3 regions of the Rahnella sp. 1L-D-7-B-C2 genome follow, and region 3 is predicted to be linked to each of the others. Evidence: predicted binding sites of a transcription regulator. Region 3 holds the regulator's gene; each other region holds the start of a gene.
What was found. Region 3 encodes Fur, which represses iron uptake genes when iron is present. Its sites were predicted from a motif close to ATAATAATGAGAACNACTATCAA; they were not measured.

Region 1 (6,635 bases), on a different contig from region 3:
GGCGGTCTGCAAGGTGGCGCGCAGCGGCTGAGTAATCTGACGGGTGATGCGCCATGCGATTAAAATCCCGGCCAGCAGCACTGTCAGCGTTATCACCATCATCATTAACTGTGCACGGCTGATATCAGTGTGTGTATTTGCCAGCTCATTTTTGAAGATTTTTCCCACCAGCGTATTCATCTCACTGGCTTTGACCGACAGCACCTGCGAGTTCTGCTGTTCTTCATCATAGGCAGGCATATAGGCGACGACATGGCTTTTATAGTCGGCCAGCGCGGTCATCAGCGGAGCCAGTGTGGCCTGCTGATTCGGCAGTAACAGCGCGTTCAGTTTTTTGGCGTTTGCCTGCGTATCATCAATGGCCTTCAGCAATGTGGTTTCGGATTCTTTATCCATGTTCAGCAACAAGCCTCGCACGTAGTAACGCACGCTGATCAGTTTCTGAATTACTTCCGCCAGAGACAAGCGGATGGAAGGATCGGCATCTTCCACGCGCAGCTGATCTTGCAGGCGTTTCACTACCGCTTCGGTTTCAGAAAGATTCCAGCTGGCACGCACGGCGTCTTTCATATCGACGGCCTTTTTAAACGCGTCCTGCGCCTGCTGATATTCCCGGATTTTCACCGGCACCTGATCGAGATTCGCCTGGCTGGTGGCATCCCATTCCAGTGTGCCTTTAGATTGGGCAATCAGCTGCGAAAGCGCGTTGATTTTGTCCTGATTCTGCTGGAGATAGACGGGATCGTACTTAAGCTGATACAGCGTGCGGCTAAGACGCGCATCGTTGAGTAACGCATTCATCTGATTACTAAAATCGACTTTCTCAGCCCGCTGGCTGATGTCATTAAGTTTGACCATGCCTGCCACGGTGATCACGGCGGCGATCAATAATACCAATCCGAATCCCAGACCCAGTTTGGTGCCCACCTTGAGATTATTCATCCACTGCGAAAGACCCGTGCCGTTACCCATAATCGTTCTCCGTAGTACATCCCTGCGAAAATTAGCGGTTTTGTAACGCCTTTGTGAACAATCTATCGGTGGAGTAAAAATAAACTTTATGGGTGCTGCGGGGTATTTTTGATAAATGAGAGCGAAGTCGGAAAAAAGCGGGGTAAATAAAAATGATTCACTTGATTATGGTGATCAGGGTAACGTTTTCAGCATATTACACGCATAAAAAAGGCGGGTCACAGACCCGCCATTGGCGAAAACATCGTGCCCGTTAAGGGCGGCAGGGCGGAATTATTTCGCTTCAGCCAGACGTTTTGCTGCTTCGTCCCAGTTCACAACATCCCAGAATGCTTTGATGTAGTCAGGGCGTTTGTTCTGATATTTCAGGTAGTAAGCATGTTCCCAAACGTCCAGACCCAGCAGCGGGTAACCGGAAGCGCCAGAAACGGCTTCGCCCATCAGCGGGCTGTCCTGGTTAGCCGTTGAAACTACGGCCAGTTTGCCGTCTTTCAGAACCAGCCACGCCCAGCCTGAGCCGAAACGAGTGGTTGCTGCTTTTTCGAAAGTCTCTTTGAACGCGTCAACGCTGCCGAAATCGCGCTCGATAGCGGATTTCAGTTCACCCTGTAAGGTGGTGCCGGTTTTCAGGCCTTTCCAGAACAGGCTGTGGTTAGCGTGGCCACCTGCGTTATTACGCAGTGCGACTTTCTTATCCGCAGGAACTTTGTCCAGGTTCGCGATCAGCTCTTCAACAGAAAGTTTTGCCAGTTCTGGCAGACTTTCCAGTGCAGCGTTAGCGTTGTTCACGTAAGCCTGGTGATGTTTAGAGTGATGGATTTCCATCGTTTCTTTGTCGAAATGCGGTTCGAGTGCGTCGTATGCGTAAGGCAGTGATGGCAGTGAATAACTCATGTTCATCGTCTCCATAGTGTAGGGCGGCACCGTCATTGTGAGCACCGCGTAATCAGTCGGATCATTATAGTTAATTAAATGATATTGAAAATGATTATCTATGCTCCGCACTTTGTGCGGGTACTTGTAAGCCCCTGTTATACGGGGCTTAGAACCAGATAACAGCAGCGAATCCGAAATTGTCTAAAGGCACGCGGTGCTTAGACGACTACCTTAACCGCTGCGGATGCGTATACACCGTCGCGCGGCCGGGTTTGCTGAAACCGACCAGCGTCAGATTGCATTTTTCAGCGACGTCGACGGCAAGCGTCGTGGCGGCGGAAACGGCGAACAGGATTTCGATGCCGCACATCGCGGTTTTCTGCACCATTTCATAGCTGGCGCGGCTCGACACCAGTGCGGCACCTGTTTTCCATCCGCTTTGCTTTTCACGCAGGCCGAGCATTTTGTCGAGTGCCACGTGACGTCCCACGTCTTCGCAGCCACCTAATAATTCACCCTGCGACGTTATCCACGCGGCGGCGTGCGTGCAGCCGGTCAGCTGGCCAATTTCCTGCACGGATTTCAACTGACTCAGCGCCTTATCCAGATTTGCCAGTTCAAACGTTTGGGTAAACGGCAACGGCGCGAGCGGACGGAATAAATCACCCAACTGCTCGATGCCGCAAACGCCGCAACCGGTGCGGCCCGCCATGGCGCGACGTCGTTCTTTCAGCCCGGCAAAACGGCGGCTCGATAACTCGATGTTAACTTCAATACCGTTACAGTTTGGTGTCACGTCCAGCCCGTAAATATCCGCAGCCGATTCGATAATTCCTTCCGACAGCGAGAATCCCAGCGCAAAGGCTTCGAGATCTTTCGGCGACGCCATCATCACCACATGCGAAATCCCGTTATAGACCAGCGCAACGGGCACTTCTTCTGCAATCCAGTCGTCTTCCAGTTCGCCAGGATGTGTGCGCTGCATCACCGGTTTTTGGCTGGCTCCGATGATCTGAGTCACTTTTTTATCATCTTTTTTGCCCAGTTCGTTTACTTGATGGACATCCATTAGCAATAACCTTATAAACATTCCGGCTACATAAGCCGTACAAAAAAAATGGGTATCTGGCTTGAATTTTACCGCTTCCGCGTCTGACGGGGAAAGCGACAATTTGAAAAGCAATGTGTTAACAAATGATGGGAAGGAGTCTTTCATGCAAGTCAGCAGAAGACAATTATTCAAAATATGTGCAGGCGGTATGGCCGGCACCACGGCGGCTTTATTGGGTTTTACCCCGACACTGGCGCTGGCCGAAACGCGTCAGTACAAACTGCTGCGTTCGCGCGAAACCCGTAATAACTGTACTTATTGTTCGGTCGGTTGCGGAATGCTGATTTACAGCCAGGGCGATGGCGCAAAAAATGTCACTGAGAACATTTTCCACGTCGAGGGTGACGCCGATCATCCGGTCAGTCGTGGCTCGTTGTGCCCGAAAGGCGCTGGCGTGCTGGATTACATTCACAGCGAAGGGCGCCTCAAATACCCGGAATATCGCGCGCCGGGCTCTGATAAATGGCAGCGCATCAGCTGGGACGAGGCGATTTCCCGTATCGCCCGCCTGATGAAAGATGATCGCGATGCCAACTTCGTCGAGAAAAACGACAACAACGTGACGGTCAACCGCTGGCTGACCACCGGGATGCTCTGTTCCTCTGCGGCCAGTAACGAAACCGGCCTGCTGGATCAGAAATTTACCCGCGCGCTCGGGATGGTTGCTATCGACTGTCAGGCGCGTCTGTGTCACGGCCCGACCGTCGCCGCCTTAGCGCCAAGCTTTGGACGCGGGGCGATGACCAACAACTGGGTAGACATTAAAAACGCCAACGTGATTTTAATAATGGGCGGAAATGCTGCCGAAGCGCATCCGGTCGGATTCAAATGGGTGATTGAGGCAAAAACCAAAAATAACGCCAAAGTCATCGTTGTCGATCCGCGCTTTAACCGCAGCGCCGCTGTGGCCGATATCTACGCACCTATCCGCGCCGGTTCCGACACCGCCTTCCTGCTCGGCATGATCAACTACCTGATTACACATAATAAAATTCAGACCGACTACGTCAGGGAATACACCAACGCCAGCCTGCTGGTGCGGGAAGATTATGCGTTTAACGACGGCCTGTTCAGCGGCTTCGACGCCGGGAAGAAAGCCTATAACAAAGACAGCTGGCACTATCAGCTGGATGAAAACGGCGTCGCGAAACAGGATAAAACCTTGCATGATCCGCGCTGCGTGTGGAATCTGCTGAAAGAGCACGTCTCCCGGTACACGCCGGAGCTGGTGGAGCGCCTGTGCGGCACTTCGAAAGAAGATTTCCTGCTGATAAGCTCGATTCTGGCGGAAACCTGCGCCCGCGACAAAACCTCGACCATCCTGTATGCCTTGGGCTGGACGCACCACACCGGCGGCGCGCAAACCATCCGCTGTGCGGCGATGATCCAGCTGCTGCTCGGCAACATCGGCATGCCCGGCGGCGGCGTCAATGCGCTGCGTGGCCACTCGAATATTCAGGGGTATACCGACCTCGGTTTACTTTCCCTGAACCTGCCGGGCTATATGCCGCTGCCGTCGGAAAAACAGACCAACCTGACGGATTACCTGAAACAAATCACGCCGGGGCCGCTGGTCGAAAATCAGGTCAACTTCTGGAAAAACACGCCGAACTTCTTCGTCAGCATGATGAAAAGCTTCTGGGGCGACAACGCCACGGCGCAGAACGACTGGGGTTTTGACTGGCTGCCGAAATGGGACAAAAGCTACGACGTGATGCAACAGGCCGAGCTGATGACCGAAGGCAAACTGAACGGTTATATCGTGCAGGGCTTCAACCCGCTGGCGGCGTTCCCGGACAAAAATAAATCCTCGCGTGCGCTCTCAAAACTGAAATACATGGTGGTGATCGACCCGCTGGTGACCGAGTCCTCGAACTTCTGGCAAAACCACGGCGCGATGAACGACGTCAGCACCGCCGATATTCAGACCGAAGTGTTCCGTCTGCCGTCATCCTGTTTTGCGGAGGAAAACGGCTCGATTGTGAACTCCGGCCGCTGGTTGCAATGGCACTTCCAGGCCTCTGAGCCGCCGGGTGAAGCGCTGCACGACGGCAAAATCATCGCTCGCCTGTTCATGAAACTGCGCGAGCTGTACCAGAAAGAAGGCGGTGCGAACCCGCTGCCGGTGATGAATATGGCGTGGGATTATCAGGATCCGCTTGACCCGCTGCCGGAAGAAATCGCCCGTGAAGCTAACGGCAAAGCACTGGCAGATATTCATGACGAACAGGGCAATCTTCTGGCGAAAAAAGGTCAGCAACTCTCGACCTTCGCCCATCTGAAAAACGACGGTACCACCGCCAGTTTCTGCTGGATTTATGCCGGCAGCTGGACCGAAGCCGGTAATCAGATGGCGCGCCGCGATAACGCCGATCCGTCCGGTCTGGGCTGCACGTCCGGCTGGGCCTGGGCATGGCCGCTGAACCGCCGCATTCTGTATAACCGCGCGTCCGTTGACCCGCAGGGCCAGCCGTGGGATCCCAAACGCGAAATTATCCGCTGGGATGGCGCGAAGTGGATCGGTTTTGACGTGCCGGATTACAGCAACGCTGCGCCGGGCAGCGGCGTCGGGCCTTTCATCATGCAGCAGGAAGGCGTCGGGCGTCTGTTCTCTACCGATAAAATGGCCGACGGCCCGTTCCCTGAGCATTACGAACCGATCGAATCGCCGATTGGCACCAATCCGCTGCACCCGAATGTTATCTCTAACCCGGTCGCGCGTATTTTTGCCAGCGATGTGCCGAATATGGGCACGGCGAAGGATTTCCCGTACGTCGCTACTACGTATTCGATCACCGAATTGTTCCGCCACTGGACCAAGCACGCGCTGCTGAACGCCATCGCGCAGCCTGAGCAGTTTATCGAGATCGGCGAAAGTCTGGCCGCCTCGAAAGGCATCGCGCAGGGCGACGAAGTCAAAGTGTCTTCAAAGCGCGGTTTCATCGTGGCGAAAGCCGTGGTCACCAAACGCATCCGTCCGCTCACTATCGACGGGAAACACGTCGATACCATTGGCATTCCTTGCCACTGGGGCTTTGAAGGCGCCACGCGCAAAGGCTATTTAGCCAATACGCTGACGCCGTCGGTCGGTGACGCTAACTCGCAAACGCCGGAGTTTAAGGCGTTCCTGGTTAACGTGGAAAAGGTCTAACGGAGGCGAATCATGGCAATGCAATCTCAGGACATACTTCGTAAGTCCGCAACTGACGGGTTCACGCCAGCGCCGCGTGCCCGCGATCATCAGCAGGAAGTGGCGAAGCTTATCGACGTCACCACCTGCATCGGCTGCAAAGGCTGTCAGGTCGCCTGTTCCGAATGGAACGACCTGCGCGACGACGTTGGCATCAACACCGGCGTGTACGACAATCCGATGGATCTCAGTGCGAAATCCTGGACGGTGATGCGTTTCTCGGAAGTCGAGGAAAACGGCAAGCTGGAATGGCTGATCCGCAAAGACGGCTGTATGCACTGCGCCGATCCGGGCTGTCTGAAAGCCTGCCCGGCGGAAGGCGCGATCCTGCAATACGCCAACGGCATCGTCGATTTTCAGTCTGAACACTGCATCGGCTGCGGCTACTGCATCGCCGGTTGCCCGTTCAACGTGCCGCGCATCAACAAACAGGACAACCGTGCCTACAAATGCACGCTGTGCGTCGACCGCGTGAGCGTGGGTCAG
Region 2 (6,635 bases), on a different contig from region 3:
TCGAGGAACACGACTTTAGTGTTGGGTTGCATCAGCGCTCCCAACCCGGCGCCGATGTCTGATGGGAAGTAGGTGGTTGAAACACCCAGTTTTTTCAGCACTTTTTCACAAAAATCCTGCGTTGGCTCGTAAGAAGAACCGGCCACCAGAATGTGGTCACCGGCGCTGACAAACGACAGCACCGCATTGCTGACCGCCGCCGCACCACACGGATAGAGCGCGCAGCCCGCGCCACCTTCCAGCTCGACCATCGCTTCCTGTAATGAGAAATGCGTCAGGGTGCCGCGGCGGCCGTAAAACAGCTCGCCGTTGGCGCGATTGGCGGTGGCGTATTTTTTCTCAGCCACCGTTTCAAATACCAGCGATGACGCGCGCTGGATCACCGTATTCACTGAACCCTGCGTGAATTTCTTGTCCCGCCCGGCGCTGACCAGCGCGGTTTCAATTTTCTTAGACGACATAATCCGTATTTCACCCTGATTGATTTTGGAGAGCGGCGCGCTGACGCGTCGGCTGATATGTCTTTAACTTAACATGAGGAATTTCAGGGATCTGTCTTTTGCCCGGTGAATGAAAAAATTTCAGACAAAAAAAAGCCCGTTCGCAGAACGGGCAGAGGAGAAACAAGGCACAAAGGAAAAGTTAACCCGTATAAACACCAAACAATTTGGGCAGGAATAGCGAAATCTCAGGAACATAGGTCACCAGCATCAGCACTACAAACAGCACGCAGTAGAACGGCAACATGGCTTTGACGACTTTCTCGATGCTCTGCTTACTAACTGCGCTGGCAACAAACAGCACCGAACCGACCGGCGGCGTAATCAGCCCGATCCCCAGGTTGACCAGCATGATCATCCCAAAATGTACCGGATCGATGCCGAGCGATAGCACCACCGGCAGCAGCACTGGTGTCAGGATCAGGATGATCGGCGCCATGTCCATCAGCGTGCCGATCAGCAACAGCATGATGTTGATACACATGAGGATCACGTATTTGTTATCGGAGATCGAGGTGAAGAACTCGGTGATCCGCATAGGCAACTGCATATAGGTCATCACCGCGCCGAAGCTGGCGGCAAAGCCAATCAGGATCATGACGATGCTGACCGTTTTGACCGTGCGGTACATCAATTTTGGCAGCTCGTTCCACTTGTAATCGCGGTAGATAAACATGGTGACGAAGAATGACCACAGGCAGGCGATAGCGGCGGATTCGGTCGCGGTGAAAATCCCGCTAAGAATACCGCCCATGATGATGACCACTGTCATCAGCCCCCACAGCGTGTCGATGAAAATCTTCAGCGCCTGGCGGAACGGCACGCGCTCGCCTTTCGGATAACCGCGCTGATGGGCAAACACTACGCACATCACCATCAGCGTCAGGCTGAGCAACAAACCGGGCAGAATACCGGCGATGAACAACGCGGCTATTGAGACCGTACCTCCGGTCGCCAGCGAGTAAATCACTGAGTTATGGCTCGGTGGTGTCAGGATCGCCTGCACCGAACCGCTGGCGGTGACCGCAGCGGCGAAATCGCGTGGGTACCCTTTTTTCTCCATTTCCGGGATCATCACCGAACCGATCGACGCGGTATCTGCCACCGACGAGCCGGAGATCGCACCGAAAAACGTCGAAGCAACAATGTTGACCAGCGACAGTCCGCCGCGAATAAACCCGACAAAGATGTAGGCAAAACTCACCAGCCTGCGGGCGATGCCACCTTCGGCCATGATCGCGCCCGCCAGAATAAAGAACGGGATCGCCAAAAGTGAAAACTTGTTTACGCCGTTGGTCAGCTGGATCATCAGTGCCTCAAACGGCAGGTCGATCCACCAGGCACCGGCCAGCGCGCTGAGGCCGACGGCGTACGCTACCGGCACGCCGATAGCCAGCATCACCCCCAGCGTTAATAATAAAATGAGTGCGTCCATAAACGTCTCCGGGTCAGGCGTCGGAATTGCCCAGTATCACTACCGGGCGCTGATGCTGCGGTCCGGCGATGATCTGCTCAATGATAAATAAAATTGTCAGGGCGGATCCTATCGGCAGCGGCAGATAGGTTTCACCGGCGGTGAGCAGTGGGAACTCCGCTACCGGTTGTGTCCAGAGCTCGCTGCACAGATGCATGCTGTACCAGAAGATGAAAATACTGATGGCCAGCATCATCAGGTCAGACAGCAGCGCTGAGAACTTTTTCAGGGCAGGGGGCAGACGGTCGGTGACCATCGCCACCACGATGTGAGAGCCAGCGCGGTAGCTGACGGCAGCGCCGATAAAGGTGAACGTCACCATGCACATGATGGCGACCGGTTCAGGCCACGACAGTGCGCTGTTCATAACGTAACGTGCGAAGATCCCGATGGGGATCACTGCCACCATCAGCAATAGCGCAATCCCGGCGAGCCACATTGCAGCGCGGTAAAGGATGTCCATCAGGGTGTGATATCCGGAAATCATTAGGCTTCCCCCGGTGAGTGTCGGAAAAGGGCAGCGGTCGCTGCCCGAGCAGAGACAGTGTTTACTGAACGTCAGCGATTTGCTGCATCAGCTCTTTATGGTCTTTGCCGAACTCATCGCGCACGGACTGTGTGGCTTGCACATAAGTCGCCGGATCGATTTCGTAGAATTTCACGCCACCCGCTTTCATCGTGGCGAGGGCTTTCTCGTTATAGGCTTTCCACAGTTCGCGCTGCTCATCCTGCGCTTCTTTCGACAGTTTGAGGATCAACTGCTGGTCTTCAGGTTTCAGCTTGTCCCACTTCACTTTCGAGTACAGGAACAGCTCAGGGATAATGAAGTGGCGGCTGTAAGTATAATTCTTCACTACTGGCAGATAGTTGTGCGCGACGAACGTCGGCGGATTATTTTCGGTACCGTCGATCACGCCGGTTTGCATTCCGCTGAACACCTCACTGACGCCCATCGCCACCGGATTCGCCCCCATAGCTTTCAACGTGGCCAGTGCAATCGGGCTGCCCTGAACGCGGATCTTCATTCCTTTAAGATCTTCTGGTTTTACTACCGGCTCTTTGGTGATCAGATTACGCGTACCGCCGTCCATCCAGCCGAGGAACACCAGACGCGAATTCGGGTTGTTAGTGATTTTGTCTCCGATCTCTTTGCCAATCTGACCATCAAGCACTTTGTGCATGTGGTCTTCATCACGGAAAATATAGGGCAGGGTGAACACGTTAATTTCCGGCAGTATCGAGGCAACCGGCGTCATTGACACACGAATGATATCCAGCGCGCCGAGCTGAGCCTGCTCGATTTCCTGCTTTTCATCGCCCAGCACGCCGCCGGGGAAGGTTTTGATTTCAAGACGTCCGTCGGTTTGCTCTTTCAGCTTCTCGCCCATGTGCTGGACAGCAACCACGTTTGGGTAGCCCTGCGGATGCACATCGGCGGCTTTCAGCGTTTGTGCCGACAGGCCGGAGGTAAATAACAGGGTGGCGGAACTCAGGCAAAGGCTGAGAAGTGCTTTTTGCATTTTCATCAGTTTGTCTCCAGGGGTAGTCGATAATGAAATGAAAAGGTAGGGCGAAATTGAACCGGTCTTGCATAAAGAAATTAGCCGGTTCTACATGAGAATCTTTTAAAACATCTTGTAAATGAGTGAGATACTGGACATGCCGGTGTAAGGTCTTTGCCCGTGATAATCACCTTACCTTATTTATAACTGTTGGGTATTTGAGCGTTATCACAAACTCGCAACAAATGTAAAATACCGTTACTTAATATTTAAAACGTTGTTTTGTCTTTGGTAATTACAGGCAGATGATTGATTTAGTGCGGGATTATTTGCAAAAGTGTGACGCAGATTAAACTGACGATCTATTGACCAAAGGGTCAAAACCTTGTCATCCGTCAAGGACACTGGCGACGTCAGACGCGACAATGTAAATAATAATGAGAACGACTATCAATTAGGCCTTTTTATTTGATATAATTCGGCGTTATTTAACCCATATACATTGATTCTGGCTGGAGGCGACGCGTGAAAACGGCTCGCAATAAAATGAAAAAAACGACCTCTGTATTGATGTCGTTAATGTTGGTCGCTGGTTTAAGCGGCAACGCAACGGCAGCGCCTGCGACGCCGGCGGCGAACGCCGTCACTTCTGAGAACACGCAACCTGCGCCTGCTGCGGCTGACACAACGCCAGCACCTGTCATGCAACCTGCGTCGACCGAAGCTCCCGTCATTCCAACCGATTTGTCTGTATTAGGTATGTACCATCACGCTGATGTGGTGGTGAAAACCGTCATGATTGGCCTGCTGCTGGCGTCCGTGGTCACCTGGGCTTTGCTGTTCAGCAAAGGTTCGGAAGTGTTCAGCGCCAAACGTCGTATGCGCCGTGAGTTTGACGCACTGTCTTCCGTGCGTACGCTGGACGAAGCCGCTGAGCAGGCTGAAAGCTTCGCCGCCAGCAGCATCAGCGCGCAGATGATCCGCGATGCGCAGAACGAACTCGAGCTGTCTGCCGGTTCTACCGACAATAACGGCATCAAAGAACGTACCGGCTTCCGCCTTGAGCGCCGCGTCGGCGCTGCCGGTCGTCACATGGGCCGTGGCAACGGGATCCTCGCCACCATCGGCGCGATTTCTCCGTTCGTTGGCCTGTTCGGCACTGTCTGGGGCATCATGAACAGCTTCATCGGTATCGCACAAACCCAAACCACTAACCTGGCCGTTGTTGCGCCGGGTATCGCAGAAGCACTGCTGGCGACAGCTGTGGGCCTGGTGGCCGCAATTCCTGCTGTGGTTATCTACAATATTTTCGCCCGTACCATTACGTCTTACCGCCATCAGGTAGGTGACGTGGCGGCGCAGATTATCCTGTTACAGGGCCGCGATTTGGATCTGGCTGCCAGCGAAGGCGATGCGCCGCGCGGTCAGACAGGTCAGTTACGCGTAGGATAAGAACAGATTATGGCTATTCGGTTAAACGACGATATCGACGAAAGCGGTGAAATGCATGACATCAACGTCACGCCTTTTATTGACGTCATGCTGGTGCTGCTGATCATCTTCATGGTTGCCGCGCCGCTGGCCACCGTAGATGTACGGGTAGATTTACCGGCTTCGACGGCTAAAGCACAGCCGCGTCCGGAAAAACCAATCTTCCTGACGGTGAAATCCGACAAGCAGTTGTACCTCGGCGACAGCCCGGTCAACAGCGACAACCTGACGGCCATGCTTGATCAGCGTACTCAGGGCAACAAACAAAGTACGATTTTCTTCCGTGCAGATAAGACGGTGGATTACGAAACGCTGATGAACGTAATGGATAACCTGCGTAAAGCCGGTTACCTGAAAGTTGGGCTGGTCGGTGCAGAACAGACCGGCGCAGCCGCCGCGAAGTAAGCGTTTATCTGCGGTGAAGTCCTAAAGAAAAGGCCAGCGTTTGCTGGCCTTTTTGCATGTTGGGTATGTGAATCAGGTCACCGGTGCCGGGTTAAACACTGCCAGTGCATTGTGAATGCCCCAGGTGTCTGACCAGGTTTTCTTGCGGCCGCTGGCGATATCTAAAATGAAGTGGAACAGCTCCCAGCCGACGTCTTCGATCGTCGCGTCGCCCGTGGCAATGGTACCGGCATTGATGTCCATCAGGTCATGCCAGCGATTGGCCAGCGTAGTGCGGGTTGCCATTTTGATTACCGGCACGGCCAGCAGGCCATAAGGCGTACCGCGCCCGGTGGTAAAGACCTGAACGGTAATACCTGAAGCCAGTTGCTGCGTGCCGCAGACAAAATCACTGGCGGGCGTCGCGGCGAAGATCAGCCCCTTTTTGGTCGGACGCTGTCCCGGTGACAACACTTCTGAAATCGCACTGGTGCCAGATTTCGCAATCGAGCCAAGCGCTTTTTCTACTACGTTCGCCAGTCCACCTTTCTTGTTGCCCGGCGACGGGTTGGCGCTGCGATCGGTTTGCCCGAGCGACAGATAATTATCGTACCAGGCCATCTCTTCCAGCAGCCGTTTACCGACGCTAACATCCGCTGCACGCGGAGTGAGCAGGTGGATCGCGTCGCGTACTTCGGTCACTTCGGAGAACATTACCGTGCCACCGCAGCGGACCAGCAGATCCGAGGCGAAGCCGACCGCCGGGTTGGCGGTCACGCCGGAGAAAGCATCGCTGCCGCCACACTGCATACCGACCACCAGATCTGACGCCGGACAAGTTTCACGCTGACGGCGGTTCAGGCGTTCGAGATGGAACTGTGCGACGGTGAGAATATCGTCAACCATCGACTGAAAACCGACGTGCTGTTCATCCTGTAAACGGACGATGTGAGTATCGTCGAGCGAGATGGCCTGCACGTCTGGTGTGCCTTCCAGCAGACGTTCCGGCTGTAGTTTCTCGCAGCCCAAACCGACCACCATCACCTCACCGCCAAAGTTCGGGTTGAGCGCCAGATTGTGGATGGTGCGGATTGGCACGACCGCTGCCGGTGCGTTGATAGCCACGCCGCAGCCGTACAAATGGTTCAGCGCGACCACGCCATCAACGTTGGGGAATTTCGGCAGTAAATCACGTTCGATGATTTTCACCACGTAATCAACCACACCCGCTACGCAATGCACGCTGGTGGTAATACCGAGCAGGTTTTTGGTGCCCACACTGCC
Region 3 (6,635 bases):
TCAACGTGATCCCGGAAATCGACATGCCTGCGCACGCCCGTGCGGCGGTGATTTCAATGGAGGCGCGTTACCGAAAACTGCATGCGGCGGGTAAAGAGGAAGAAGCCAATGAGTTCCGCCTGCTGGATCCGACTGACACCTCAAATACTACCGGCGTCCAGTTCTATGATCGCCACGGGTATCTGAACCCTTGTATGGAATCGTCCAAACGCTTTGCAGATAAAGTGATTGGCGAAATCGCCCAAATGCACAAAGAGGCCGGACAGCCGCTCAGCACCTGGCATTTTGGCGGTGACGAGGCGAAAAACATCTTCCTCGGTCCGGGCTATCAGGATAAAAACGGTAAGATCGATCCGGCAAAAGGCGTGATTGATCTGAGCAAGCAGGATAAACCCTGGGCGCAGTCACAGGTCTGTCAGGCAATGATTTCTTCCGGCAAAGTCGCGGACGTTGAGCATCTGCCAAGTTACTTCGCAATGGAAGTCAGCAAGCTGGTGAATGCCCACGGTATCGAAAGAATGCAGGCATGGCAGGACGGCCTGAAAGATGCCAGAGATGCCAGTTCCTTCGCCACTAAACGTATCGGCGTAAACTTCTGGGATACGCTCTATTGGGGCGGTTTCGACTCAGTAAACGATTGGGCGAACAAAGGCTTCGAAGTGACAATTTCGAATCCGGATTACGTTTACTTCGACTTCCCGTACGAAGTGACTCCGCTGGAAAAGGGGTTCTATTGGGGTACACGTTACAGCGATGAAGCGAAAGTTTTCAGCTTCGCACCGGATAACCTGCCGCAGAATGCTGAAACCTCTGTCGATCGTGACGGTAACGCTTTCGAGGCGAAAAGTGACAAACCCTGGCCGGGCGCGTACGGGATTTCCGCACAACTGTGGAGCGAAGTGGTGCGTACCGATGACCGGATGGAATACATGATCTATCCGCGACTGTTGCCGCTGGCAGAACGTGCCTGGCACCGGGCAAACTGGGAAATGGATTATAAGGCAGGACGCGAATTCGCCGGTGGTAAAACTCATCACGTCGATACCAAAGCACTGCACACCGACTGGCTGCGCTTCGCCAACCTGATGGGGCAGCGAGAGTTACCGAAAATGGATGCGGCAGGCGTTGCTTATCGTCTGCCTGTGCCGGGCGCGCAGGTGAACGGCGGAAAACTTCAGGCGAATACGTCGCTGCCCGGGCTGGCGATAGAGTATTCCGTCGACGGTGGCAAGCAATGGCAGCGTTATGATGATGTTCAAAAACCGCAAATCACCGGTGACGTCTGGGTACGCTCCGCGTCTGCGGATGGTAAACGCTTCAGCCGTGCAGAGCCGGTGACAGATAAGCTTTAAGCGAAACCGCCTGAGGCTAAAAAACAAAACCCCGGTTTTCCGGGGTTTTTTACATCTGATGTTCATCGCGTAGGCCAAAAAAAACCGCTTTTCAGCGGTTAGTTAAGTCTTTACGTTGACGGCAACTTCGCCGAACCGGGCAGATTACTGCGCGGGTTTATCATTGTGCAAAGAATCATCTTCGCGGCAATCGCCTGCTTCACAGTGACCGTACAGGTACAGGCTGTGGTTGGTCAGTTTGATGCCATGTTTCTTAGCGATTTCACGCTGACGACCTTCGATATATTCGTCGCGGAATTCAATCACGCGGCCACAATCTAAGCAGATCAGGTGGTCGTGGTGATGTTGCTGGGTCAGTTCGAATACGGATTTGCCGCCTTCGAAGTTATGACGGGTCACGATACCGGCGTCATCAAACTGGTTCAAAACGCGGTAAACCGTCGCCAGACCAATCTCTTCACCCATATCAATCAGTTGTTTGTACAGATCTTCCGCACTCACGTGATGACCTTCCGGCGCTTGCAGCACTTCCAGGATTTTAAGGCGCGGAAGCGTGACTTTTAAGCCGGCTTTCTTCAGTGCGGTGTTGTTGTCAGTCATGCGGATTCAGTCCTGTTACTATGTGCTAATCAAGTTGAGGCATGGAGCCTGTGGCATCAGCGGCACAAAATTGTTCGTTTAGGATCCTTCGTTTAACGGAAGTGTGCCGATCCCCTAAACGATTGCCTGTTAATAAAGATCACTAAATGCCAGTCACACCAGATAATGCAACGACTTGATCGATAGAAAAAACAGATGAACTCAGTGTACCTTGATACTACGGAAAGTAACAATTTTGTTGTGGCTAAATTGTTAATTTCAGTAATAGTTTGGCCCTTCAATTGTAGAATAAATCCTCAGGGCCAACAGGGTTTTTAGCCAATAATTTCTGAAAGGCTCAATTCTTCTGTAATTTGCTTAACCCACGCATCAACGCGCTCATTGGTTAATTCAGGCTGACGGTCTTCGTCAATCGCCAGTCCGATGAAGTGTTTATCATCGGCCAGACCTTTTGAGGCTTCGAAGTGGTAGCCTTCGGTTGGCCAGTGACCCACAATCACCGCGCCGCGTGGCTCAATGATGTCGCGCACGGTGCCCAGTGCGTCACAGAAATATTCTGCATAGTCTTCCTGATCGCCACAGCCAAACAGCGCAACCAGCTTACCTTCGAAGTCGATCTCTTCCAGGCTAGGGAAGAAGTCATCCCAGTCACACTGGGCTTCACCGTAATACCAGGTTGGAATACCGATCAGCAAAATATCGAATTTTTCCAGATCCTCTTTGCTGCTCTTCGCAATGTCATGCACCTCAGCAACATCTTTACCCAGTTGTTTCTGGATCATTTTTGCGATGTTTTCGGTGTTACCTGTATCGGATCCAAAGAAGATTCCTACTACGGCCATAAGATGTCTAACCTCTTGTTCTCAATGATAAGCCCTACATTGCAGGCAATAATAACGCTGATAATAGCAAACTCGCGTGGCGGAGAATATGCTTCTGCGCGCCTTCTTAACTGACGAATAAGTTTATCGGCCAAACTTTTTAAGTGTTATCGCCTTCGTGTCTTTTGAATGTCTGTGTTTAACCTCAAAGGTATTGAGGTTAAAAGCAAAGTGAAGAAATAGTCCGACGCACTCCTTAAGTTTAAGCACGCTCAGCCGATAGATGATGCGAGAGCAATCTCAACATAATAAAGAAATCGATGCCCGGAGAGGTGTTCAAACATGTCCAGAGGCACCCGCCCGCTGGTTACATGTCTTGATTCTCCGCATCCCCCTCAATCCTCAGACCAGAAACAGTCATGTTTCGAGAGAGGCATATCGTGCAGTTTTTGAAAAACATTACCATCAGGACCGCTTTATTAGCCATTCTTGGCGTTTTTTGCGTCATGTGGGCCGGTGTATCGCTTTACACCGTCAGCTCGCTTAACACACTGACCCAAAACACCAGGAACAGTTCCGAACTCGTCAACAACATGGCGCTGATCAGCAAAGGAAATGATCAGTATTTTCGTACCGTCACCCGTTTGAGCCGTGCCGTCTCGCAGCTTCAGGCCGATCCGACCAAAGGGCCGGAAATTTTTGATAGCGCAAAACAGTCTCTCGATGGCCTGACTCAGGCTTTGGCGGGATTTAAAGCTGCGCCACATCCGGGCCTGGAAGAATCTGCGGTTCAGGAGTTGCTTGCCAGCTGGGAAAGTCTTGTCGCCCAGGGCGTCAACCCGTTGTTTGAGGCTGCCAGCAACAAAAATATCGATGTCTACAATCAGTTAGCGAACACCACCGTTCCGCCGCTGAGCCGTGATTTTGGCGCGGCAATGCAAAAAGTCAGCGGCCAGATTGCCGTGGACTTCAGCGCGGCGCAAACGGAATCTAACCATCTGACCTACGTCAGCAAAGTGATTCAGATTACAGCGTTCATCATTGGTCTGATTATTCTGCTGCTGACTGACCGCTATCTTGTTATGGCGCTGGTGAAACCGCTGGATAAGATCCGCGATCAGTTTGCACTGATTGCCAGCGGTGATCTGACAAATCAAATGGAAGAGTTTGGTAAAAACTGTGCCGGTAAGCTGATCCCGTTACTCAACATCATGCAAGCCAGCCTGGTGAACACGGTTCAAACCATCCGCAACTGTACCAACAACATTTATCAGGGAGCGTCCGAAATTTCTGCCGGCAATAACGATCTCTCTTCCCGTACGGAAGAGCAGGCCTCGGCGCTGGAAGAAACGGCAGCCAGCATGGAAGAGCTGACCGCAACGGTGAAACATAACGCCGACAACGCCCATCACGCCAGCCAGCTGGTGATTGAAGCGTCTGGCACCGCCCGCAAAGGCGGCAACATTGTGGCCGACGTTGTCAGTACCATGAAAGATATTTCCGGCAGCTCGAAGAAAATTGCTGAGATAACCTCGGTCATCAACAGCATTGCCTTCCAGACCAACATTCTGGCGCTGAACGCTGCGGTAGAAGCCGCGCGCGCAGGTGAACAGGGGCGCGGATTTGCCGTGGTCGCCAGCGAAGTGCGTAATCTGGCACAGCGCAGCGCGCAGGCCGCGAAGGAGATTGAGCAGCTCATCAGCGAATCGGTTTCCCGCGTTGACAGCGGATCCAAACTGGTGGAGAACGCCGGTCAGACCATGAACGAAGTGGTGCGCTCGATTACGCATGTCACCGACATCATGGCGGAAATCGCGTCTGCCTCCGATGAGCAAAGCAAAGGCATCAGCCAGGTCGCTGTGGCCGTCACGCAGATGGACAGCGTCACCCAGCAAAATGCCGCGCTGGTGGAACAGGCATCTCAGGCCGCCGTTTCTCTGGAAGAGCAGGCCGCATTGCTCAATAACGCCGTTGCGACGTTCAAACTACGAGACAGCGTCACGCGCGTCGGGTCAAAACCTGCGGGAATGATTTCTGCGCCGTTGTTACGACCGGATACGGGCATGATTTCTGCGAAAAGTTCGGAAAACTGGGAAACGTTCTGAGTAATGCAGTGAAGGGACACGTTGAGCAGTATAAGTAGAAAAACAAACGGGTAGCCTGAAAAGGTTACCCGTTTTTAATCAGCCTTCATGACCGTTAAGATGCGCCAGCAGCATCTCTTCAATCAATTCGCTCCGGCTGATATTGCGTTCTTCTGCCAGCTTATTGAGTGTATCAACAGCATCGGCGTTCATTTTCAGCTCGACACGACGCAGGCCGCTCGCTTTATCGCGGCGTAACTGGTTGCGCTTGTTGATCCTGAGCTGTTCATCACGGGATAGCGGATTTGTTTTTGGACGCCCCGGACGGCGGTCATCTGCGAACAGATCAATCGTCGTGCGATCCAGTTGTTCTTTTGCCATAGGTAGCGGTACAACCAGGGAAGTTTTTACATCGGAAAACGGCAAGCCGATTCCTGACGAGCGTTTCACACATTTCGGGCTAAGAAACCCTGACCCAATTCACCCCCCGCCACTCGACCTGAGCGAAACGGGGCGGCAAAATTATAGCGCGCAATCATACCCTAGCGCGCCAGGAGTTCACAACGCCTGATTGCCCTGATTTCATGATAACTTCTGAAGTTGTGCAGACTTTTTGCACAATTTATCCCCAGGATGTTAAACCTCAGGCGAATCGATGAAACGATGCACAGCGCGTAGCACGGCGTCAGGTTTTTCCGCGTGAACCCAGTGACCGGTTCCGGCGACCACATAGGCTTTTGCCTGCGGGAACTGGCGGGCAATATCTTCACGGTAGGCGTCCTGCACATACGGCGACAGGCCGCCGCGAATGAATAAGGCCGGGTGATCCCACGCGGGCACATTCTCCCAGCCGATAATCGTATCGTACTCACTCATCAAAACCGGCACGTTGAAACGCCATTCTCCCTGCTGGAAGGATTTGAGCAGGAACTGGATCACGCCATCTTCCTTTATATGCTCTTGCATGCAGGCGGTGGCAGACGTGCGATCGCGTACTCCGGCGGTGGTCACGGCATTAATCGCGGCAAAAATTTCGTCGTGACGGCGGGTGTGATAATCCACCGGTGCGATATCAATGGCGATCAGCTTTTCGATGCGGTCCGGGATAAGCGCCGTCAGCGCCATCGCGGCTTTTCCCCCCATGGAGTGGCCGATAACGATGATTTTTTGGAAACCGACTTCTTCTAACGTCTCCACTAAATCCTGCGCCATCGCGGCGTAAGACATCTCATCCGAGCGTCCGGACTGACCGTGATTTCGCAAATCTACCTGCAACACTCTATGCTGTTGTTTCAGGTCGCGGGCCAGAACGCCCAGATTATCAAGGGTTCCGAACAAACCGTGGATTAACAAAACCGGCAGGGCTGTGCTTCCAGAGACTTCAGGTTCTTGCAGGCGATAATGTAATTTCATGGCGAAGTTCATACAGATAAACAATCTCATTAGGTTATCATGAGTGGCGGATAATTTTTAAAACAGAAAGTTTTCTGCCAGATGCCTGAGCGGGATTTTACTACGTGGAGAACAACAGGCCGGGGCCAGCATGCAGCGAAAGGTAATAATGCTGCTTTTTGCTTCGCGGCACGATTCCCTGTTTGTAAACGCGTAGAAATTTGTATAATCCTTTTGAACAAATTAAGTAGAAAAACAGTACTGGATAAAGATGAAAACTATTGAGGTTGACGAAGAACTCTACCGCTACATTGCCAGCCACACACAAGCTATCGGTGAAAGTGCGTCTGATATTCTGCGCCGTATGTTGAAGTTTACTGCCGGTC

Region 1: a site for Fur is predicted at 1,945-1,967, ahead of sodA (superoxide dismutase [Mn]). Genes of this name have one in related genera too.
Region 2: a site for Fur is predicted at 3,908-3,930, ahead of exbB (tol-pal system-associated acyl-CoA thioesterase). Genes of this name have one in related genera too.

Annotation. Positions count from the first base shown of each region.
Region 1 covers NZ_JBXAVQ010000004.1:95,476-102,110, forward strand. Annotated here, with positions in the region: gene AC0Z7K_RS08900 (methyl-accepting chemotaxis protein) at 1-972, opposite strand, end outside; gene sodA (superoxide dismutase [Mn]) at 1,246-1,866, opposite strand; gene fdhD (formate dehydrogenase accessory sulfurtransferase FdhD) at 2,075-2,917, opposite strand; gene fdnG (formate dehydrogenase-N subunit alpha) at 3,063-6,110, shown strand; gene fdxH (formate dehydrogenase subunit beta) at 6,123-6,635, shown strand, end outside.
Region 2 covers NZ_JBXAVQ010000006.1:217,713-224,347, forward strand. Annotated here, with positions in the region: gene metC (cystathionine beta-lyase) at 1-461, opposite strand, end outside; gene AC0Z7K_RS12775 (TRAP transporter large permease) at 643-1,935, opposite strand; gene AC0Z7K_RS12780 (TRAP transporter small permease) at 1,949-2,461, opposite strand; gene AC0Z7K_RS12785 (TRAP transporter substrate-binding protein) at 2,523-3,500, opposite strand; gene exbB (tol-pal system-associated acyl-CoA thioesterase) at 4,023-4,928, shown strand; gene exbD (TonB system transport protein ExbD) at 4,938-5,372, shown strand; gene garD (galactarate dehydratase) at 5,445-6,635, opposite strand, start outside.
Region 3 covers NZ_JBXAVQ010000001.1:658,498-665,132, reverse strand. Annotated here, with positions in the region: gene AC0Z7K_RS02985 (beta-N-acetylhexosaminidase) at 1-1,352, shown strand, start outside; gene fur (ferric iron uptake transcriptional regulator) at 1,497-1,952, opposite strand; gene fldA (flavodoxin FldA) at 2,267-2,794, opposite strand; gene AC0Z7K_RS02970 (methyl-accepting chemotaxis protein) at 3,214-4,878, shown strand; gene ybfE (LexA regulated protein) at 4,957-5,238, opposite strand; gene ybfF (esterase) at 5,494-6,282, opposite strand; gene seqA (replication initiation negative regulator SeqA) at 6,521-6,635, shown strand, end outside.